One region of the Crystallibacter crystallopoietes genome, then DNA from elsewhere that is predicted to be linked to it. Evidence: riboswitches for the same ligand, from Rfam matches in the RefSeq annotation. Region 1 holds a riboswitch; each other region holds the start of a gene.
What was found. Region 1 has a riboswitch for S-adenosylmethionine ahead of AC20117_RS03920 (OsmC family protein). Riboswitches for the same ligand answer to the same signal wherever they lie in the genome.
Positions count from the first base shown of each region.

Region 2: another riboswitch for S-adenosylmethionine. It lies ahead of AC20117_RS11125 (hypothetical protein); the one in region 1 lies ahead of AC20117_RS03920 (OsmC family protein).
Region 3: another riboswitch for S-adenosylmethionine. It lies ahead of AC20117_RS08420 (LLM class flavin-dependent oxidoreductase); the one in region 1 lies ahead of AC20117_RS03920 (OsmC family protein).

Region 1 is NZ_CP018863.1:801,840-809,460, reverse strand. Features, by position in the region: gene AC20117_RS03935 (DNA alkylation repair protein) at 1-1,080, shown strand, start outside; gene AC20117_RS03925 (FMN-binding glutamate synthase family protein) at 1,611-3,332, shown strand; SAM riboswitch class IV at 3,403-3,518, shown strand; gene AC20117_RS03920 (OsmC family protein) at 3,555-4,094, shown strand; gene AC20117_RS03915 (DUF1918 domain-containing protein) at 4,154-4,339, shown strand; gene AC20117_RS03910 (APC family permease) at 4,672-6,018, shown strand; gene AC20117_RS24095 (hypothetical protein) at 6,150-6,284, opposite strand; gene AC20117_RS03905 (hypothetical protein) at 6,326-6,505, opposite strand; gene AC20117_RS03900 (DUF4190 domain-containing protein) at 6,600-6,929, opposite strand; gene AC20117_RS03895 (long-chain-fatty-acid--CoA ligase) at 7,032-7,621, opposite strand, start outside.
Region 2 is NZ_CP018863.1:2,380,449-2,388,069, forward strand. Features, by position in the region: gene AC20117_RS11120 (TM0106 family RecB-like putative nuclease) at 1-2,351, opposite strand, end outside; gene AC20117_RS11125 (hypothetical protein) at 2,480-2,806, opposite strand; SAM riboswitch class IV at 2,817-2,984, opposite strand; SAM riboswitch class IV at 3,149-3,271, shown strand; gene AC20117_RS23290 (hypothetical protein) at 3,300-3,464, shown strand; gene AC20117_RS11130 (PIN domain-containing protein) at 3,461-3,922, shown strand; gene AC20117_RS11135 (LysR substrate-binding domain-containing protein) at 3,975-4,895, shown strand; gene AC20117_RS11140 (MFS transporter) at 5,026-6,351, opposite strand; gene AC20117_RS11145 (MBL fold metallo-hydrolase) at 6,363-7,421, opposite strand; gene AC20117_RS11150 (DMT family transporter) at 7,579-7,621, opposite strand, start outside.
Region 3 is NZ_CP018863.1:1,766,990-1,774,610, forward strand. Features, by position in the region: gene AC20117_RS08410 (LLM class flavin-dependent oxidoreductase) at 1-840, shown strand, start outside; gene AC20117_RS08415 (acyl-CoA dehydrogenase family protein) at 837-2,066, shown strand; SAM riboswitch class I at 2,178-2,267, shown strand; gene AC20117_RS08420 (LLM class flavin-dependent oxidoreductase) at 2,357-3,763, shown strand; gene AC20117_RS08425 (DUF1206 domain-containing protein) at 3,865-4,704, opposite strand; gene AC20117_RS08430 (MmcQ/YjbR family DNA-binding protein) at 4,886-5,278, shown strand; gene AC20117_RS08435 (hypothetical protein) at 5,275-5,823, shown strand; gene AC20117_RS08440 (DUF1990 domain-containing protein) at 5,820-6,371, shown strand; gene AC20117_RS08445 (putative quinol monooxygenase) at 6,438-6,758, shown strand; gene AC20117_RS08450 (serine hydrolase domain-containing protein) at 6,770-7,621, opposite strand, start outside.

The DNA.
Region 1 (7,621 bases):
CTTCTGGGCCCGGAGGCTGTGGAGGGACTGAGGGTAGCGCTCGGTCAGGGCTCACTCCGGTCGGGCTGGAGCGCGCTCGGCGCTGCCGAGGCGAAGCTGGAGCCGCTCTCGCTCCGCGCACGCTGCGACCTGCTGGCGGCTGCGCTGCTGTCCGATCTGGACGTCGGCTACGGTCAGGCAGCCGACGTTATCCGGACTGCGCTGAACGATGAGTCCTTCACCGGCTGGATGATTTGGCCTGTTTCGGAGGCTGCCGTCACGCTCGCGTTGCAGGACGGGACCACACGTGCATTCGACGACGCACTGACCTTGCTCTTCGAGCTGACTCCCCGGCTTACAGGGGAGTTCGCGATCCGCCGCCTGCTCCTGCAGGACCTCGACCGGGCGCTGGCACAGATGCAGGACTGGACGCGGCATCCGGACGAACAGGTCCGGCGGTTGGCCAGCGAAGGGCCGCGGCCGTACCTGCCATGGGCGGTCCGCGTGCCGGACATCATCGCCCGCCCGGAAGCGACACTGCCGCTGCTCGATGCCCTGCACACCGACTCCAGCCAACTCGTCCGCCGGTCCGTGGCCAACCACCTCAACGACATCGCCCGCCACGACCCGGAAACCGTGGTCGCCCTGGCAGGGAAATGGCTGGGGGAGCCCGGCGACGGGACTCCGTGGGTGGTGCGGCACGGGCTGCGGACCCTGGTCAAGAAGGCACACCCCGGTGCGCTCGCGTTGCTGGGCTTCACTCCGAATGCGGTGAGCGTCTCGGTGCCGGAGCTGGACCAGGCCCAGGTGCAGTTGCCCGGCGAGATCGCGTTCACGGTTGCGGTCAGGAACGACTCGCTGCACCCGGCGCGTCTGGCCGTCGACTACATGGTCCACTACGTCAAGGCCAACGGAACGCTGGCACCGAAGGTCTTCAAACTCGCCGTCGCGGAGCTGGAACCGGGCGAGACACGCCGGTTCGGCAAGGCCCATGCACTCCGGCCGATGACCACCCGCGTGCACTACGCCGGCCGCCACCTACTCCAAGTGCAGGTGAACGGCCAACTATCAGCGGCGGCGGAGTTCGACGTCGTTATTTAGCGGCAGGGGAGCAATGGCAGGAATTCGACGATAACTGGCAGTTTTCCGGCCATGGAATCCGGTAGGCGCGGCGTTGACGCTAAGACCCATCGGAATCCGTGAAGAAAGCAGGACCAGCCATGAGCCTCCAGCCTCCGGAATACTGGCTGAAGATCCACAACATTGAACTGCAGCAGCTGATGGCGCAGGCAGAGCGGACCCGCCAGCGCTCGCGGTACCAAGGGAATGGGACTGCCCTGCGGTCGCCGAAGAACAGGGCCAAGTCCGTGGCTCCAGTCAAGAGCGAAGTCGTAGCCCCAGCGGTAACAGCCTACGCAAGCGATAATCGTGCGCGGGCCTGGTTCCACAGCTTGATGCCACGGCTGAGGCGGGGAGCGCTATCGGCACCCGCACCGGCTGGGCGGCAGCCAGCCGACTGCTGCGCCTGACGGTCAAGGTTGAGCGCTGTGCCTGAGCCGTGCCTACGCCCGGAACCGGACGAATCCGCCTGATCCGTCCGGTTCCTTCGGCGTCGGTCGTAGACTCGGGCCATGGCACGCTTTTTGGTTTTTGTTGTTCTTGCGGTGCTGGGCTTTATTACCATCGTGGCCGCGTCGTTCGGCTCCGTTGGCTGGTGGGTGCTGGCCGCCGTCGTTGTTGCGCTCTTGGTGATCGGGATCTGGGACGTGGTCCAGACCCGGCACTCGATCCTGCGGAACTACCCCATCCTGGGGCATATGCGGTACGTGCTGGAATCCATCCGGCCGGAAATCCAGCAGTACTTTGTCGAGCGGAACGTGGACGGAAAGCCGTTCAACCGCGATGTGCGGTCGCTGGTGTATGCGCGTGCCAAGGGCGAGAACAGCCACAAGGCCTTCGGCACGGAGCGCGAAGTGAACCAGATCGGCTACGAATACCTGATCCATTCCACCGCTCCGGTGGCGCCACCCAAGCAGCATCCCCGGATACCCTTGGGCGGGCCTGATTGCAGGCAGCCCTACGATATTTCGCTGTTCAACGTCTCTTCCATGAGCTTCGGCTCGCTGTCGAAGAATGCCGTGCTCGCGATGAACAAGGGTGCGGCGCTCGGCGGTTTTGTGCAGGAAACCGGTGAAGGCGGCCTGACGAAGTACCACCTCGAATACGGTGCCGACCTGATCTGGGAGATAGGTTCAGGCTACTTCGGCGCGCGGGACAAAGACGGACACTTCAGCCCAGAAGCCTTCATCCCGAAGGCGGCGCGTCCCGAGGTCAAGGGCATCAGCATCAAACTTTCGCAGGGGGCCAAGCCCGGTCTGGGCGGTGTCCTGCCGGGTTCTAAAGTCACCCCGGAGATCGCCGAAGCCCGCGGCGTGGAGATGGGCGTCGACTGCGTGTCGCCTGCCAGCCACAGCGCCTTCGGCACGCCGCGGGAACTGATCCGCTTCGTCAAGCAGCTGCGCGAGCTTTCCGATGGAAAGCCCATCGGCTTCAAGCTGTGCGTGGGCTCGCGGGTGGACGTGCTCGCCATTTGCAAGGCGATGCTGGAGGAGAAGGTGACGCCGGATTTCATCGTCGTCGATGGTTCCGAAGGCGGCACCGGCGCGGCGCCGCTGGAGTACCAGGACAACGTGGGCACGCCGCTGACGGAGGGCCTGATGCTGGTGCACAACGCCCTGGTCGGCGTGGGGCTGCGGGAGCGCGTCCGCATTGCCGCCGCGGGGAAGGTCGCCTCCGGCTCGGACATCGTCAAGCGCCTGATCGAAGGCGCGGACTTCACCATGAGCGCGCGGACCATGATGATGGCCACCGGCTGCATCCAGGCGCAGAAATGCCATACCAACGAATGCCCGGTGGGCGTGGCCACGCAGAACCCGCGGCTGGTGCGCGCGCTCAACGTCGAGGACAAGGGCCAGCGCGTTTTCAACTACCAGAAGCTCACTGTGGACGAGAGCGTCCAGATCATGGCGTCGATGGGCTGCAAATCCCCGGACGAGGTCTCGCCGCGGATGCTTCGGCGCCGCGTGGACCATCTGACCACGCGCTCCTACGAGAACATCTACAACTGGATGGAGCCCGGCGAACTGCTCAAGGATCCTCCCCGCGGCTGGAGCGAAGACTGGAACCTGGCCAACGCTGACTACTTCCGCGAACCGCCCAAGAAGCCAGCCGAGGACGAACACAAGACGGAGCCCGTACCCGGCAGTCCGGAGTATGACCGGGCCCGGATCCCCGGCGACAAACACCAGCCCGAAGGCCAGGTTGGCCGGCCCGAAGGCGAGCTGGGCCGCTAGGAACTATAGAAGTCCTCGTGTTACAAAACGGTTGAACGTACCGTGCTGCACCATGCAGAATCGGACACAGAATCAAGAGTTCCAACCTTCGGCCCTGGCCGGTTGGACGGCAACCCTCGTAGCTGTAGCGGGGTGCCCCAGGTGAAGATTCGACGCCGGCCCAAACGGGAGGCGTAAGTATGGCGCCCTGCTCCGGCGTGCGCCGACAGGAAGGATTCAACCATGACTGAAACAGCTCTCCGCGACCTGGCCGAAGATCGTGCCACCCGTCTGGATGAGGCCGGCGCCTTCTGGACCGGCAAGATCGCTGAAGACACCGCCAACGCCAAGCTGACGTTCAAGGTGGCAGGCCAGGGAACCGGCCCGGTGGCCACCCGTGTCACCGCGGGCAAACACGAGTTTTCCGTTGACGAACCGGCGGGCCTGGCCGGCGAGGATACCGCTGCCAGCCCGGTGGAGTACGCGCTGGGCGCCCTGGCTTCATGCCAGGTAGTGGTCTACCGGCTGTACGCACACCAGCTAGGCATCCGTTTCGACGAGATCAGCATCGACGCCGAGGGCGATCTGGACGTGCAGGGCCTGTTCGGCGCCGATCGGAGTGTGCGCCCCGGCTTCAGCGCGGTGCGGTTGAGCGTGAACATCAACGGCCCCGAAACGCAGGAACGCTACGAGGAGCTGCGCCGCACGGTAGACGCGCACTGCCCGGTGCTGGATCTCTTCGCCAATCCCACTCCGGTCAGCGCCGAGGTCTTCAAGAAGTAGCTCCGGCTATTCCCCTTCGGCGCGGTCCCTCGTACCCTAGGGCCAGGAGGTAATTCACGATGAAGGCATCGCCAGGCAACAGGATCATTGTCCGCGGCCGGACCGTCGAGTCGTCCGACCGGCACGGGGAAATCGTCGAGGTCAGGGGAGATGACGGCGCTCCTCCGTACTTCGTGCGGTTCGACGACGGCCACGAATCCGTGGTCTTCCCCGGTGGGGATTTCGTAGTCCAGCACAACCCCTAGCCGCGGGCCGCACAGCCCGCACCAGCCGATAGCTGACTGAGGGCGGCAGCATGCTCATGCTGCCGCCCTCAGCACTGTCCAGCGCCGGCCGCGCTGGGCAATAAGACGCAGCCAACGCAACATGGCCGTTTCAGGGCGAAACATCGTAGTAATGTCGTGCAGTTACTCTTGCCGTGATCGGCGCCACCCTCGCGTCGCCGGCAATTTCCCATGCCTGAACGGCATCTGAACGAGAAAGGGGCATCGGCGTGGCTGTGTCACAACACGAATCCGAACCCTCACTAAAGAAAGTACTGGGGCGCTTCGACGTCCTCGCCCTGGGCTTCGGGGCCATGATCGGCTTCGGCTGGGTGGTCCTGACCGGAGGCTGGCTGGAGTCCGCCGGAACCATGGGCTCGGTGACGGCCATGCTTGCGGGCGGCATCATCATGGCCGTGGTCGGGCTGACCTATGCCGAGCTGTGCGCGGCGATGCCCAAGGCCGGCGGCGAGCACAACTACATCATGCGCGCGATGGGCCCGCGCCCGTCCTTCATCGGTTCCTGGGCCATCATCGGCGGCTACGTGACCATCGTGGCCTTCGAAGCGGTGGCGCTCCCGCGGACCGTCCAATATATCTTTCCCAACCTCAGCCAGGTCAAGCTCTGGAACGTCGCCGGTTTCGACGTCCACCTGACGTGGGCGCTGGTAGGTGCCGTTGCCGCCGTCGTTATTACCTGGATCAACATCCGCGGTGTGAAGGAAGCCGGCATTGTGCAGACCTTCGTGGTGCTGTTCCTGCTGGCCATCGGCCTGGTCATGATCGCCGGCGCCTTCACCGGCGGCGAGATCTCCAACATGGAACCGTTCTTCAACGGCGGTATGACCGGTTTCTTCGCGGTGCTCGTGGTGGTGCCGTTCCTCTTCATCGGGTTCGACGTGATTCCGCAGTCCGCGGAGGAAGTGAACATTCCGGCCCGCCAGATCGGCCGGCTCGTGGTGGTCTCGGTCATCCTGGCCACCATTTGGTATGTCATGGTGGTGCTGACCACGTCGTCGGCCATGCCGGCCAGCGAGCTGGCCGGGACGGACATCGCGACGGCGGACGCCGTGGGCGCGATGTTCGGCTCGGACATGATGGCCAAGGTGCTGATCGCCGGCGGTATCGCGGGCATCCTCACCTCGTGGAACTCGCTGCTGCTGGGCGCGTCCCGGCTGATGTTCTCGCTGGCGCGCTCCGGGATGCTGCCGGCCTGGTTCGGCAAGCTGCACCCCAAGTACGGCACCCCTCATAATGCCCTGCTGTTCATCGGCGCGCTGAGCTTCCTGGCGCCGTTCTTCGGTGTGGAGATGCTGGTCTGGTTGGTAGACTCCGGTGCGCCGAGCATCGTGCTGGCCTACACCATGGTGGCGATTTCCTTCCTGATCCTGCGCCGCCGCGAACCGCAGATGGACCGGCCGCTACGGATCGGCGGCAAGGGCAAGGGCGGCATCGCGATCGGCATCGCCGCGGCCGTGCTGGGTGTGGCCTTGTTCAGCCTGTACATGCCGGGGATGCCGGCTCAGCTGGGCATAGAGCCGTGGATCCTCTTCGGCCTGTGGTGGGTCATCGGGCTGGTCTACTTCTTCCGGGTGCCCGCCGGTATCAAGGCCGGACCGCTGGCGGAAGAGCACGTGTTGGAGCGGGTCCGCTCGCGCTGATGAAGCACGCTTACTCGCGCTGAGGCAGCATATGCTGCACTGACAGCAAGACAACGACGGCGGTGGCCGCCTTTCGTCCCCGTGCCGGCAAGGTGCCGGGTCGGGGACGAAAGGCGGCACCGCCGTCCTAATCAGTAGCGGTACGGGTTGTCTTCGGCGGCGCCGTGGCGGGCGTGTTCGAAGCCTTCCTGCCAGGCGTCCCGGACCGCGTGGGTCAGCTCCGCCAACAGTCGGTACGAGGGGTGGTCGGGGCCGACCCAGAGCATTTCTTCCTGTGCCCGGTCAAGAATCCCGTGGATCTGTTCGCTCAGTGCTTTCTCCTCAGGGCGCCCATGATTTTCCCGCCGATGCTGCCGTGTTCCGTGCCGGCGGCTCCGTAAGTACCGCGCGTTCTGCCCCGCGTGGTGCCGGGTGTATGACCGGTGCCCATCCTGCCCTTGCCGCCCAACCGCTCGGCGGCCCGCTTGATCCTGTTACCTATACCCATGGTGTTTCTCCTATGGCTGGCAGTGCCCGCCTGCAAGGACGCCGACAGGTCACGCCACTATTTTAAGTCCGGGTATGGCGAGCGCACTAGCAAGTCAGGCCATGGTGCCGGACGTGGCTACCGCGCCGAGAATGCCGAAGACGAAGATGAACAGCAGCACCCAGCCCAGCAGCATGAGCCCGTTGAGCACCAGTCCGGCGATCGCCATTCCCCTGCCCGCGGGTTCCTTGCTCAGCCCGACCAAGCCGAAGATGAATCCCACAATGGGCACTACGAAAGTGAACCCGAGAAACAGCGAAACCAGCCCCAGCACCATGGCCGTGACGCTGGCGCCCTTCGGCTGGGGCTGGACGTAGACCTGCTGGTAGACCGGCGCGGGATGTTGCGGCCCGGGCAGATTCGACGGCTGGTACGGATTGGACATGCTGACCCCCGGAGGTTGTGCTGAAAGGTTTTACCCAGCCTATCGCCGCCCTCCGACAGCCAGCGCACTGTTACCGGCTGCTCGCCTCCGTGCGGGGCTAGCTCATGAGACAGGCTCTTGAGCGTCCTGGGCTGCTGCTGCCTGAAGGGCGGAGGCGCGCAGGTCCGCTTTCATCACCTTGCCGGTGGACGTCCGCGGCAGCTCGTCGGTGAAAAGGATCCGGTCCGGCAGCTTGAATCCGGCCAGCCGTTCCCGCAGGTGAGCGCGCAGGCGCGCATCATTGACGGTGGCGGTGCTGCTGCGGATCACGAATGCCATCGGCCGCTCGCCCCACTTTTCGTGCGGAACGCCGACGACGGCGGCATCCAGCACCTCGGGGTGGGAGACGATGGCTTGCTCGACTTCGATCGTCGAGATGTTTTCGCCGCCGGAGATGATGATGTCCTTGGCCCGGTCCTTGAGCTGGATGTAGCCGTCGGCATGCATGACGCCCAGGTCCCCGGTATGGAACCAGCCGCCATGGAACGCTTCCGCGGTGGCTTCCTCATCCTTGTAATACCCGAGCATGACGTTGTTGCCGCGCAGGACGATCTCGCCAATGCTCTTCCCGTCCGCGGGCACGTCGTTCATCTCGGTGTCCACCACCCGGGCACTGTCCGCCTGCAGCATGCCCACTCCCTGGCGGGAGATTT
Region 2 (7,621 bases), 1.6 Mb from region 1:
AGCCGAGGCGGAACCCTGCGGAGCAGATCGAGTGCCGGATGCGGCGGAAGCTGAGGCAACCCGCCGCTCACGAGTCCGGCAAGGTCCGCCAGTGCTTGCTTCAGCGACGTGGTGGCCGGCGGCTGGTTCGGCGACAGTGCCATCGGCAGCTGGTCATACGGATCCGCCTTGGACGGCAGCCGCTCCTGGACCAGCAGGACATCCTTGTCGCCGGCCGCATCCAAATCGATGACCTGCGTTTCAAAGCAGTAGCTGCGCTGGTCGACGCCGGTGTCCTTGGCCTGCAGGAAGTCCGGAAACGGCCGGTCGTAGAGCCGGCACAGCGAGGTGCCTTCCTTGATGGTCGAGCCGGGGGCCAGTGTTCCGGTCAGCCGGAGAACGCGGACACGATTCCGCTTCCCCGGCGGCACGGCCCACTCCTCAACAACCTCCGCGTCCTGCACGATGAACACGTCCCTCGTGTCGGCCCAGTCCGGCACCGGCGCGTTCAGCCGGTCGAAATGGCTCCACCAGAACTGCTTGTCCTCGCGCCGGTGGTAACCGACCGCCGCGGCAACCATGGCGATGGCCTGGTCATCATCGGACAGTGGCTTACCCGTATGGGCGGCCTTTTCCGCTGCGGCGGCCACGTGGTCCAGCAGCCGTTGTTCGTTCTGGGACGGCTCGTCCGAAACCTCGGGTGCCTTCCCGCCGTCGGCTGCGGCGGCACCATCAGCCGTCGAGCCGGGCTGGATGCCCCGTTCGGCCGCCAGCTTGAGCAGCCAGTTGCGCAGTTCGAGGGTGGAGACGCAGTCGTATTCGTTGTAGTCGCTGATTCCCGCGAGGATCTTCGCCGCCTCATCGGCCCGGCCGGCATCACGTGCCTCGCAGTAATGGGCATAGGCCACCACCGAGCCCCCGGCGTCCGTCACATCTCCGCTGCGCAGGTTGCTACCCATGTACAGCGGCTCGAGCTTCTTGATGCTGTAGGAGTTCTCCGAGATCCGCAGGCTGTTGCGCACCGTATCGTAGAGGTCGACCAGCACGCCTTCGCGCAGCAGCCCGTCCACGGCGTCCTCGCCCAGGACATGCTGCAGCGACAGCCGGCGCAGGGCCGCCTTTTCATAGTTGGCGTAGTGGTAGATGTGCAGGTCCGGATACCGTTCGCGCCGCTGCGCCACGTAATCCAGGAAACTGGCCAGGGCCCGGCCTTCCTCCGCACGGCTGTGCGCCCAGAACGGCAGGAACGGCGGCTTGTCCCGCGGCGAGACCGGGTTCTCCACCACGCCGAACAGGTACTCAAGGCCCCAGACGCCGGCGGCATCCTGCCAGAGCGGATCCCCCTCGAAGTCGAAGAAAATGTCACCCTCGCTGGGGCGGGGGAGCGCGGCCAGGGCGTTCTGCTCCAAGACCCTGTAGGCGACCTTATGGGGTTCGCCGTCTTTGTCCGTGAACTCGACCGATCCGTCCGGCTCCTGGACACCGGTCTGCATCCGCGCCTGGTCCCGCAGCCTGGCCAACGTCCCGCCGGAACCTTCGCCCGCTGGCAGCGGCATGGCGGCGAAATCGTCGATGGTGCGGATCCCGTCTGCCATCAGTTGCCGCCGGCGGGTGGTGCTCATGTGCGAAACCATCAGCAGGTCCCGGTGCAGTTTGACCTGCTCCGAGCAGTAATCGCAGCGGCCGCAGGCCGTATAGCGTTCGTCATTCCAGGCCACCGCATCCGGCTGCCCGCGGTGCTGGCCGGTGATGGCCAGGAACCGGGCCCGGCGTTCCTTGAAGGCGGGCAGGATGTCCGTCAGGCTGTGGTTGCTGTGCACGCCGTTTCCCAGCACCAGCGTGACCGTGGGGGAGGGCGTGATTCCGGCTTTGGCGAGCTGGTCGCCGTAGGCGGCAAGCTGCAGCAGGGCGGTCACCTTGGCGTGGCGGGCCAGCTTGGTGTCATACACCGCGTAACGCAACGTCCCGCCGTCGTTCTCCTTCACGAGGAAATCCGAGCGGCCGTGGAAGGTGCCGTCAAAAAAGGATGCCTGGAACACAACGTCCGCCCCGGTCTCCAGGGCTGCAATGGATTCGGCATGCTTGGCGGTGAGCTCCGGGCGGGTGTAGCCGGTGGTTTCGGCAATCTCCACAACGCCGACCCCGAACCGGTCCTTGAATTCCTGCAGCACCCGGTGCTCATGGACATCGCCGAGCACGGCCGTCCGCTCCAGCATCTCGTCCGGAGCGAAGACGGCCTTGGGCGTGCGGCCCAGCTTCTCGTCCAGCTTCCGCAGCAGCTGGTACTCGCAGCCGGCGGCGACCACCAGGTCACTGGCAGTGAAGACCAGCTCCGGTTCGGCACCGGCTGATTCGGATTCAAGCAGGAACACAAGGCCTCCCGGGCTGACGGTGCCGCCGGCGCCGGAATCCCTGAGTTGATTTCCGGCGTCCGCGATGTTGATAGACGTAATTAACTTCTACCAGCCCGGTCTGACAACTTATGACGATATTGCGGCGGTTACCTGTCCGCGGGGTCCATTTCCATCCGCACCAGCGAAAAGAAGCGGTTGCCAGCGCCGCTGCGGGTGCTGGGAATGAGCAGTTTTGCGTACTTCTCGCACCACTGGGCGGTGCCGTCGGAGTCCAGGGCGGCCTTTTGTACAGCGTCGATGTCCTCTGAGTAGAACATCTTCTGTACGCCCTGCTGGCAGAACTGCACCAGGCTGAGCTCGGCTTCAATGTGGATCCGGACATCCACCCATTCGTCAAAGATGCTTTCGTCCGGAAGGCTCGCGGCCTGGTCGGTGTGGTTGCGGTCGTGTGCTGTTGAGTATGTATTCATCATTTCGTTCTCTCGATAGTTCTTGCCCGCACGGGTCCCCCTTAGAACCTCGTCGTTCTGCGAATATGCAGGCCGCTTCGTCATCCGAACCACCCACGAACATGGGGTTGGTGCGTGACCGGTCGGAGCCTTTGCAACACCACCGGCTAGCCGACTGTGTTGCCCGTCACATCTCGTGAAGCACTCCTACTATATGGTCACGGACGCAGATAGCCAAACGATTGCCCACAGGTAAACATTCGGATTGGGCAAGATGTCGCTCCAAGTCGCTGGTTCTCGTCCTGTTACACAGCATGAACAACAGTGCGTGACGCAGGTGCCAAACCCGTGGCATACTCTCAACAGCTTCAGGAACTGCGGTCGCTAAGCTCCGACTTGGCCGCATACCAACCCCACGCTCTCTGGGTGGTTCGGATGACGAAGCGGCCTGCATTCGCCGTTGGCAGATGGTGCGGGCAAGAGCACGCGAAAGGACCGGTGCCCGGCACCGTTTTTCATGACCAGTATTTCCCCTGCGCGCCAGGATCTGCGCGTAATGAGCCTCAATGACTACGAGCAAGTAGCAGCCGCCCGGGAGGATTTTGTTGATTTCCTCCTGCGCACCGGCCGCGCTGCCGCCGCCAGGTCTGCTGCCGCCGGCCCGATCAACCCGGGCTCGTGAGGGAGCAAGCCGGCCTGCTGCTTGATACGGATGTGGTGACGGAGGTGCGTAGCGCCGAGCCGCACGCCGCCGTCGTCGATTTCCTGCAGCAGCGCCGACACCTGCGCATCTTCATCTCCGCGTTGACCGTTGGGGAACTGCGAGCCGCGCACGCCCAGCAGGAAACAGCGTCAAACAACGACGACGGCCGCTGGCTTGCGGAGCTGACCAAGCGCTTTGATGGCTTCATCCTGCCGGTGGACCTGAAGGTCGCGACGGTCTGGGGGCCAATGTCCAGCCGCCCGGATGTTCCGGCGGTGGAGTCGCTGATCGCGGCCACGGCCGTCCGGTACTGCCTGACGGTGGTGTCCCGCAACGTTGCCGGCTACAGCAAGCTTGCCGTGCCGGCCATCGATCCGTGGCAAGTGGGCCGGTACGCCGTGGCGCAGACCCCGGCTCCGGACCATAAGCCCGGGTAGTTCGCTAGCCAGGGTAACTGTGGAAGCGGGCGCAACTGGATAGGCTTTCCTTATGTTCCGGTACACCTTGCGCCAGATCCAGTACTACGTGGCCGTCGCGGAGTCCGGCTCCATCAGCGGCGCCGCACAGGCCTGCCATGTGTCGCAGGCGGGAATGTCGCTGGCCATCAACGAGCTGGAAAAGGCCGTCGGGACCCAGCTGATCGTCCGGCGGAAGGCGAAAGGCATTACCCTGACCACCGCCGGGCGGGGCTTCCTGAAGGACGCGCAGGTGCTCCTGCGCGAAGCCGAGGAGATCCAGGCCCGGATCGAGGAGCGGCACGGCGAGCTGGCCGGGCCGCTGGCGATCGGCTGCTACACCACGCTCTCGGCTTTCTGGGTCCCGTTGATGACGGCGGGTTTCGCGGCACCGAATCCCAAACTGGAGCTCACCATCACCGAAGGAGCGGCCGACGAGCTGCAGCTGCAGATGCTGGAGGGCAGGCTCGACGCCGTGCTGACCCACACGCGGCATGTCACCGGCGGCGCGGAAATGCGGGTGATCAAGGAAGGCCGGCCCTATATCCTGCTGGGGGCGGAGCACCGGTTGGCCGGCCGCGCGAAGATCGCCCTGCCGGAGCTCGCCTCGGACGACATGGTGCTGCTGGACATTCCCTCGGTGCGCGATAACCAGCTGCCGAACCTGCGCGACGCCGGGCTCGACCCGAAAATTGCCTGGCGGTCGACCAGTTTTGAAGCTGTGCGCGGGATGGTGGCCCGTGGACTGGGCTATACGGTCCTGGTCCAGCGGCCTCCGCTGGATGTCAGCTACGAAGGCTTGCCGCTGGTCTGCGTTCCCATCGACGGGCATATTGGCCACAGCGACATCTGTTTCGCCTACCCGGGGCGCCAGCGGTTAAGCCGGCGCTTGACCGCGCTGATGGATTATTGCGCCCAGAGCGTCGGCGCTGGCGACGGGGCAGCGGGGCGGTAGAGCAGGGAGGAGGCCGGGCTGACCGGGCGGCTGAACCGGAAGCGGCTGAGCCGAAACGCCGCTAACCGAAACGCCGCTTAACCAAGCGGTGCCGGCTCCCGCAGGAACCGGCACCGCCGTCGTCGTACTTTTATTTCATTTCACTGCTCAGGTCCATGTTCTTGCCTTCCTTGGTGGCCAGCACACAGACGGCCGCCACAACGAAGGACAGGAGCCAGACCAGGCCGACCAGCCACAGCTCCCCGCCGGCGACGATGACCAGACCGGAGACGATCATCGGCGTGAAGCCCGCGCCGAGGGTCGAGGAAGACTGGTAGGTCAGCGAGGCGCCCGTGTAGCGCATCCGGGTGGGGAAGAGCTCGGCCACGAAGGCACCGAACGGGCCGAAGATGACGCCCTGGATGATGCCGTTGGCCAGGAACAGGCCGATGGCGAAGCCCCACAGCGTGTCGGTCTGCAGCAGCCACAGGATGGGGTAGGCCAGGACGGCGCCGGCGATCATGCCGGCCAGCATGACCGGCTTGCGGCCGTACTTATCGCTCAGGCGGGCCGCGAACCAGATGGCCACGATGGTCAGGGTGGCGCCGACGGCCTTGATGTTGAGGACCGAGGTGGTGTCCACGCCCGCTTCGATGATGTAGGAGACGGCCCACACCGTCATCAGGCCCTGCACGGTGTAGGAGCTCATGCCGGCCAGTACGCCCAGCACCAGGTTCTTCGGGTACTTGGTGACGACCTCGACGAACGGGATCTTCTTCTTTTCCGCGGTGGCTTCGAGTTCCAGGAACAGCGGTGTCTCGGCAACCTTGAGCCGGATGACCAGGCCCACGGCGATCAGCACGAGGCTCAGCAGGAACGGAATCCGCCAGCCCCAGCTCATGAACGCTTCCTCGGGCAGGGTGGAGAAGGCCGAAACGGTCAGCGTGGCCAGCACGGCGCCGGCGGGACCGCCCATATTGGCGAAGCTGGCGGCGAAACCGCGGCGCTTGGCCGGGGCGTGCTCGAGGGCAACCAGCATGGCTCCGCCCCATTCACCGCCGACGGCGAGTCCCTGGACAAGCCGCAGCAGCACCAGCAGGATGGGCGCCGCCATACCGATCTGCGCCGTGGTGGGCAGCAGGCCGATGAGCGTGGTGCCCGCACCCATCAGGGTCATGGACACGATCAGGACGGTCTTGCGGCCGATCCGGTCGCCGAAGTGGCCGAAGATCGCTCCGCCCAGCGGGCGGGCAACGTAGCCGACGGCGAGGGTGCCGAAGGACATGAACAGCCCGACGGCGGGGGAGACGTTCGCGAAGAACACCTGGTTGAAGACGATGGACGCTGCCATCGCATACAAGATGAAGTCGTAGAACTCGATGGCGCTGCCGATGAAGCTGGAGGCCAGGATACGGCGCATCTGCTTCGTGTTCAGGCTCTCCGAGATGGAGGATGCCTGGGGCTGCGGGGGAGTCATTGTATTAGCACTCATTGGACAGTGGCCATTTCTTCCAGAATACGGTCAGTGGAGTCAGTACCGAAGGGGATAACGTCAAGATCGTTCGGGACGTAGAAGCGGCCGCCGAAGTCGGCGCCGGCGCTTTCCCACACGGACACGGGCGTGGTGCCTGGTACTAAATGGTGCAGGGCCAAGGCTTTTGCCCCTGCACGGTTGGCCAGTGCGACGGCTTCAGCGGCACTGGTGTGCGATTTCTTGTGGTGGTCGATGGAGGCCTGGCCGGTGGAGTTCGCCGCCGAGCCATACGCGCGCTGCACCCAGTCAAAATCGATCGCCTCGTGGAGCAGCAGATCGGTATCTGCGGCGAGGCGGACCAGGTTGTCGCACGGTGCGGTGTCGCCGGAGATGGTGACGGAGCCATGCACGGTGTCGAACCGGAAGGCGAAGGCGGGGGCGATCGGCGGATGCTTCACCAGCGTTGCCGTCACCGTGACGTTTTCGTCCCGGTAGATCTCGAAGCCCTCCATGGCGGGAGTCGGATTTTCGTTCGGGTGGTAACCACTCGCCGTCGGGATTTGGATGTCCTCGGGTACAAAGTAGTCGAACGGCGAAGGCCGCAGCGCGTCCAGAATGCGGTCGTTCAGGTCCGTGGCGTAGGCAGCCATCAGGTGGGTGAACATCGCCTTGGTGCCGGGCGTCGGGTTCTCCGGGAAGACCGGCGAAGGTGCGACGGCGGCACGCGCGGAAACCGGGGGAAGCTCGCCGCGGTCGCCGGGGCCCATGATCTTGATCTGGTGCTGGTTCTCCTTCAGCGTGAACATGCCGAAGATCGCCAGGCTGCCCAGATCGATCGTGTGGTCCGAATGCAGGTGCGTGATGAAGATGCCGCGCAGCGAGTTGACCGGAAGCCCGGCGAGCATGAGCTGGCGTCCCACGCCATGGCCGGCGTCCACCAGGTAGGTGCTGTCGCCAACAACGACGGCGGTGGCGATCCCCGAGCGCTTCCCGGCATTCTCGCCGGTCCACCAGCGTGGGCCGCCGGCGGTGCCTAGGGTGACGACGCGTGGCGTCAGATCGGTACCGGTCATGTTGCAGAACTCCTTGTGTTGCCTATCACTTCCTATCGATAATCCGGTATCTGCAATGACCTGTAAAACTGTTTAAACCGGAGATCTAAACTGGTTTTACTTATGTGTCGAGCGGGTAACGCCGGATGATGAGGCCGGCCTGCAGTCATCGGGCCAATTAGCTCCAGGTGATGAGGCCCACGGCTGCGCCGGCGCTGAGC
Region 3 (7,621 bases), 970 kb from region 1:
GAGAAGGTCCACAAGATTTACCACCGCGGCGAACGGTATTCGATCGATGGTCCGCACCTGTCTTCGCCGTCGCCCCAGCGGACCCCGGTGCTGTTCCAGGCCGGGAGCTCGGGCCGCGGCCAGCAGTTCTGCGCCGCGAACGCCGAGGCGACCTTCATGCTAGCGGCGCATCCCGACGCCGCCGCCACATACACCGCCGCCGTGCGCAGCCAGACGGTTGCTGCCGGGCGCAGGGCCGAGGACCTGAAGTTCTTCCAGGGGCTGCACTTCATCGTCGGCGGCACGGAGTCGGAGGCGGACCGCAAAGAGGCCGAATTGGACGAATACCTGGACTCCGGAGCGATGATCGCCCACATCGCCGGCGGCCTCGGTGTAGATCTGGGCGGACTGGATCCGGATACGCCGCTGGGCGATTTCCAGACGGAAGGCACGCAGGGACACCTGGAGAGCCTGCGCAAATCTGTTCCCGGAGGCAACCCGACCTTGCGTGATGTCGCGAACTTCCGCGGGCGGGCCCACCGGGTCAAGGGAACCCCGGAACAGATCGCCGACCGGCTGGAGCAGTGGCAGGACGCCGGCGTGGATGGCATCAACATCATCAACCAGATCCTGCCCGGTTCCTACACGGACTTCATTGACGGAGTGCTGCCGGAACTACGCAGCAGGGGACTGGCGCAGACGGAGTACGCGCCGGGAAGCTTCCGGGAAAAGCTGTTCGGCCGCGGCGAGGGCTACAACGGACCGCAGCTCAACGAACGGCACCCGGCACGCCAGTACCGCGGCGCCTTCGACGAATTCTCAGCGGCAGCACAGAACAAGGTTTTGGAAGGAAGACGATGACGGAGACTATCGCGAACGAGCGCACCGAGACCGCGGAAGCAACCTATGAGCGGTTGGCCGGCCGCTTCCGGCCGGTCTTCGAGCGGATTGCGCAGGGAGCGCTGGACCGGGAGCTGAACAGGATCCTGCCGTTCGAACAAGTTGCGTGGCTGAACGCCGCCGGCTTCGGGAAACTGCGGGTGCCGGTGGAACATGGCGGCGACGGCGTCTCCTTCGAGCACTTCTTCCGCCTCCTGATCGAACTTGCGGCGGCGGACTCCAGCGTCGCCCACCTGTACCGCTCGCACTTCGCCTTCGTCGAGACGGTTGGTCTGGAAGGCGAGGCGTTTGCCCGCCGCTGGTATCCGCGCATTGTGGCCGGCGAGATCTTCGGCAACGCGGCCACGGAGAAGGCCGGAAACGCGCTGGGCACCACGAACACCAAGCTGGTCAGGGACGGCGGGAGGTGGCTGCTCAACGGTGAAAAGTACTACACCACCGGCAGCATCTTCGCGGAGTGGATCGCGGTCATGGCCAGTACCGACGGTATCGAGGGCCGGCAGTACGCCGTCGTCAATACCAAGCAGGCGGGTGTGGAGATCGTTGACGACTGGGACGGCTTCGGCCAGCAGCTGACCGGAACGGGGACAACCTACTTCCGCGATGCCGCGGTGGAGCCGGCCGACGTTATCGAACGCAAGCCGTCGAGCACGCACGAACCGGCATTCTTCCAGTTGGTGCTGCTCGCCGTACTGGCCGGAATTGGCAACGCGGCGCTCGCGGACGCGAAGATCCTGGTGCGGAACCGCAAGCGGACCTTTAACACCGGAACCGGCGAACTGTTCCGCAATGACCCGCTGATCCTTCAACTCGTCGGCCAGCTGTCGGCCAAGGTATTCGCTGCGGAATCGGTGGTTCTGACCGCGGCACGGGAACTGGATGCCGCGGCAGACAAGTCCCTCCCGCTCGACGACGTTCAGCGTTACGTCCGCGGGGAAGCCGCTGTGGAAAAGGCGCAGATTGTTGTTCCGGAGCTGGTTCTTGAGGCCACCGGGCAGCTGTTTGACGTCACAGGAGCAAGCGCGACGTCCAAGGGCAAGGCGCTGGACCGCCATTGGCGCAACGCCCGGACCGTCGCGACGCACAATCCCACCGTCTTCAAGGCGCGGACCATTGGCGACTATGAGGTCAACGGCACCACGCCCGAGGGGCTGCACAGCATCGGTGACGCGCCGTCCAAGTCCTGAACGGGGGCTCCGACGGCAGTCGCGGTCGGCGGGCGCGAAAGCCGCCGGGGGATTACCCGGTATGACGTAGGGATTTCGCGCCCGCCGCCGGACTGCGGTGGAATGGAGCTGTAACCATCCAGAGCGGCTGAGAGACCTGGCTCGTTGACGCCGCAGCAACCCCCTCTTTGAGGAAGGTGCTACCGCCAGGACCGATGGAGATCCAAAATTCTTTCGGTAGCCGCCGCGGTTTTCCGCTTCGACCGCAGCTACCGGTGTAGGGGCTCTTCACGGTCATGAAGGAGTCTGAAATGACATTGGTACCCGCCGCCAGGCAAATCCGCTTCAACGCATTCGACATGAACTGCGTTGGACACCAGTCACCCGGTCTGTGGCGCCATCCCCAGGACAAGTCCGCCGACTACAAGACGATCGGCTACTGGACGCATTTGGCGAAGGTGCTGGAAGAGGGCCTCTTCGACGGCCTCTTCATCGCCGACGTGCTGGGCACTTACGACGTGTTCGGCGGCTCCAACGAAGTCACGCTCCGTGCGGGTACCCAGGTCCCGGTCAATGATCCGTTCATGCTGGTTTCGGCCATGGCCGCGGTGACCGAGAACCTCGGCTTCGGCCTCACCGCCGGCACCGCCTACGAGCATCCGTATCCCTTCGCCCGCCGGTTGGCCACGCTGGACCACCTGACGAACGGCCGCGTTGGCTGGAACGTGGTCACCGGCTATCTGCCGTCCGCGGCGCGCAACATGGGCCAGACGGACCAGATGGAGCACGACGAGCGGTACGCCCACGCCGACGAGTACCTTGAAGTGGTATACAAGCTGCTCGAAGGTTCCTGGGAAGAAGACGCCGTGGTCAAGGACCGGGAAGCCGGTATCTTTGTGGATCCGGCCAAGGTGCACGAGATCGGCCACGAGGGCAAGTACTTCAAGGTCCCCGGCATCGCCATCACCGAGCCGAGTCCGCAGCGCACTCCAGTTATCTTCCAGGCCGGCGCCTCCAAGCGCGGGACCGAGTTCGCCGCAGAGAACGCCGAAGCTGTCTTCGTTACGTGCCCGACCAAGGAAATGCTGGCCGCCTCGGTCAAGAAGATCCGCGATGCGGTGGAGGCCGCCGGCCGCGGCCGCTACGACGTGCGCATCTACGCCATGCAGACCGTGGTCACCGGTCCGGACAGCGCCACCGCGCAGGCCAAGTTCGAGGACTACAAGTCCTACGCCGACGTCAACGGTGCGCTGGCCCTGATTTCGGGCTGGATGGGTGTGGACCTGTCCAGCTACGGCCCGGACGATGTGATCGGCGAGAACGTGAAGTCCAACGCCATCCAGTCCTCGGTGGAGACGTTCCAGAAGGCCTCCGGCGAAGACGGCAAGCCGTGGACCATCCGTCAGCTGGCCGAATGGGTCGGTGTCGGCGGTTTTGGGCCTATCACCGTTGGTTCCGGCGAAGAAGTTGCCAAGAAGCTCATAGACTGGGTGGACGAGACCGACGTGGACGGCTTTAACCTGGCCTATGCCATCACCCCGGGCACCTTTGAGGACATCGTTGAATTCGTCGTTCCGGAACTGCAGAAGCGCGGTGCCTACCCGACCAAGTACGCCGAAGGCACCCTGCGCAACAAGCTGTTTGGCAAGGGCGACCGGCTGCCTGAGCAGCACCGGGGTGCCGGCTACCGCCTCGGCGCAGCCGTTTCCGCGTCCTGACCCAGCCGGGAAGGCTTTCCTGACCCAGCCGGGAAGGCTTTCCTGACTCAGGCCGGGGCGGCGTCAGGAGGCCCGGCCACACGTAGGCCGTGCCGTGCCCGCTACATTTTGCCGTAGCGGGCACGCGCGCCCAGGTACAGTCCGTAGCAAATGAGGCCGAGGGCCACCACAATCAGCGCGGCGTCGCCGAAGGGCTGTTCCTTTAGGGCCTTCAGTGCGCCGTCGAGGCCCTTGGCTTCCTCGGGATCCTGCTGGAACGCTGCAACCGAGAACAGGATGCCGAGCACCAGCAGTGCCGCACCCTTGCCCACGTAGCCGAAAGAGCCGGCCCAGCTGATGCCGATCCTCGCGCCGCCCGGTGGCAGGGACTCCAGATCCTTCAGGAACTTCTGCGTAATGCCCTTGTAGATGTAGAAGACTCCGGCGATGGCGATGCCTGCGCCAATCAGGAACAGCACCAGCGTTCCGCCGGGAAAAGCCATCAATTGCGCGCTGGCGTCCTGTGAGGATTGACTGCTGTCGCTCTTGCCGCCAAGGGCATAGATGCCGAACGTGAAACCGATGGCCGCGAAGACGATAGCCAGACCGGCTGCCTTGATCCGTTTGCCCCACTTCTTTTTGGTTTCCAACCCGCGGTAGCCGAATGCGGCGTCGGCTAGTTGCCACAGTGCCAAGGCGGCGCAGGCGATGAGCCCGGCCCACAGCAGGAAGACCCCTCCAGGTGTGCTGGCCAGCTGGGAGATCGCCCCGGCCTGGTCTGCTTCCCCCGATGCCCCGAGGCTCAGCCGCAAGGCAATATAGCCAATCAGCAGATGCATCAACCCATTGGCGGCCCAGCCAAAGCGCGCCACCACTTCCAACGTTTTCGATTCCGAGGCTTGCTCGGCGCCGTCTTTCGCCCTTTTCGCCTGGTGCTTCGCCTTCTCCACTTCGCCGCTCATGCGCCGCACCTCCGCCTGCCTCATATCGCCAAAGGGAACGCGCCCCCACAGGGGAGCGCCGCCGTCGTACTCCTGGAACCATCCTCCCACCAAAGACTTGGACGGGACTTGGAAAGCCGGACTTCTCCACAGACGGACCGTCGACCTTCCTGACCCCGGCCGCCGGCGGTAGGCTCGATGGGTGGACGGATCAACGTTGCGCGGCATGTGCCTGGACCTGCCGGGCGCTTTCGAGGACTTTCCCTTCGGGCCTGACTTTTCGGTGTTCAAGGTGCGCGCCCGCAGCGGCACCGCGAAGATGTTCGCGCTCTCGGACCTGGGCGCGGATCCGCTGAGCATCAGCCTCAAGTGCGAGCCGGCGCTGGCCGAGCAGCTGCGCGCCGCCCATCCGGAGATCACCGGCGCGTACCACATGAACAAAACACACTGGAACGGCGTCCGCTGCGACGGCGAGCTTCCGGACGACATGATCCGCGACATGGTCGAGGACTCCTATGATCTGGTGGTGGCCGGCATGACCCGCCGCGACCGCGAATCCCTGGGCTGGACCAGGCTCGCGCGGGAGGAAGCGTGATTTCCCAGGACCTGCTCGATGAACTGTGGGATTTCTCAGATCCTAAGGGGTCGGAACAGCGGCTGCGGGCGGCGGACACCAACAGATTTGCGCTGCGTACCGACCGCAATGAGCTCGCCACCCAGATCGCCCGGGCGCTTGGGATGCAGTCCCGGTTCGTGGAAGCGCTAAACCTGCTGGAGCGGATTGACGACGGCGAACCGGTGGTCCTGGCCCGGATCCTGCTGGAGCGCGGAAGGGTCCTGAACGCGAGCGGGCATCGGGCGGAGGCTGTGGGCCTGTTCGAGGATGCAGCGCACTTGGCCGCCGAGATCGGGCAGAACTTCATCGCCGTGGATGCCATGCGGATGGTGGGGCAGGCGGACCCCTCGCTCGCCGAGGAATGGGCGGAAAGCGGGCTGGCAGTGATCGCGCGCAGCCAGGATCCGCGGCTGGAACGCTGGGCGAGGGACTTCCACACGGACCTGGGCGATGCAATGTACGACGGCGGTGCTGGCCAGGGTGCGTCCGGCCAGTCCCAGCAGAGTATGGACAGCGGACAATGACGATGAAGGGCGACAGTTTCGACGTGGATGCAGAGCTGACCTACCTGGAGCACGGCTGGACTCAGAGCAGCCGCGAACCAGGGGGCTACCGGATTGCCCGGCATCGTGTGGTCGTGGGTGCGGGACAGGACGCGTTCAGCCGGCTGACCGAGGGCATTCTGGGGTGGGAGCTGCACCGGCTGGCCGGGCTCAGCGTCAGGGCCCAGGCTCCCCGGGCAGCGGAGGGCGTGCATGTTGTACCTGGCTTCGGCTTCGGGAGATTGCGGCTGGCGGCGCCGTGCAGGGTTGTGTGGGTCGAGGAAGGCACCACACGTGCCGGGTTCGGCTATGGCACATTGCCCGGCCATCCGGAAACGGGAGAAGAGAGTTTCGTGGCGGTGCTCGAGCCGGATGGCCAGGTGTATTTCGAGTTGTTCGCCTTCAGCCGGCACTCCAACTGGTTCTACAAGCTCGGCGGATCGGTTGCCTCGGCCTGCCAGCGACTGGTCACCCGCCGGTACCTAGCAGCGGCGCGAAAGCTGGCATCCGGCATCCCAAAGGATGCGTGAAAGGATGAAAGGACAGTTCTGATCGGAGCCGTGGACCGGCTTCGCCCAACAGGAAGGCAACAATCCGTGATCTTTATCGTGGTCAAGTTCAAGGTCAAGCCCGAGTTCGCAGACCAGTGGCCGGAGCTCGTCCGGGAGTTCACTGAAGCTACGCGCGCGGAGCCGGGCAACCTGTGGTTCGATTGGTCCCGCAGCGTTGACGATGCGAACGAGTACGTCCTGGTGGAAGCCTTCCAGGATGATGCGGCCGGAACGCACGTCAACAGCGAGCACTTCAAGAAGGCGATGGCCGAACAGCCGCAGTACCTGCAGGAAACCCCGCGGATCATCAGCCGCCAGATCGACGGCGAAGACTGGGACCAGATGGGCGAAATGACCGTCGCCTGATCCAGGCTGAACTACGGGGCAGGGGCTTCGGCCGGGGCGTACAGCTCGCCGATCAGTTCGCGGGCAATGGCCGCGGCCGGGTCCCGCCCATCCGCTGCGGGTGCCAGGTTCGTCCACACCACCAGGGTCAGGTCATTACCCGGATCATGCCCCGCGAATGAGTTGAAGCCGGGCAGCTCACCGGTGTGGCCGTACAGCTCGCCGAACTTCGCAATGGCCAGCCCGTACAGCAGCGAATTCGGATCGTCCGGATTCACGGGCTGAAGGCTGTCCAACCGGATCTTCTGCATTTCCTCATCCAGGACCGCGCCGCCGACGAGGGCCTCGGCCCAATCGGCCAGGTCGCCCGCCGTCGACGTTCCCTGGCCCGCCGCCCAGGTCCACGAAGCGTTCGCGTCCGTCACATCGTTCGGTTCCAGCGTTCCCTCCTGCGCCTGCGCGATCAGGTCCGCCGGCAGCTTGGTGCTCGCGATGGTCATCACGTTGTTCATGTACACGTAGCCGCGCGGGTGCGGCGAAGGGATGGGCGTGGAGTCCGACGGCGGGAAGGTCGATTCCGTCAGCTCAAGCGGTTCGAGGATACGGTCCTGGAAGACCTCTGCCAGCGGTTTGCCATCCAGCTCTTCGGCGATCAGCCCGAGCAGCACGGTATTGGTATTCGAGTAGTGGTAGCCCCCGCCCGGCGGGAAATACACGGGCAGCGGCAGCGCGATCCCGAGCAGTTCTTCCGGCGTCCAGACCCGTTCCGGGGTTTCGTCGAGGGCCAGATTGAGCTCGTAGGACTCCGAGTAGTTGTAGAGGCCGCTGCGCATGTTGAGCAACTGCTCGATGGTGATGTTCTCGCCGTTCGGCACGTCATCCCG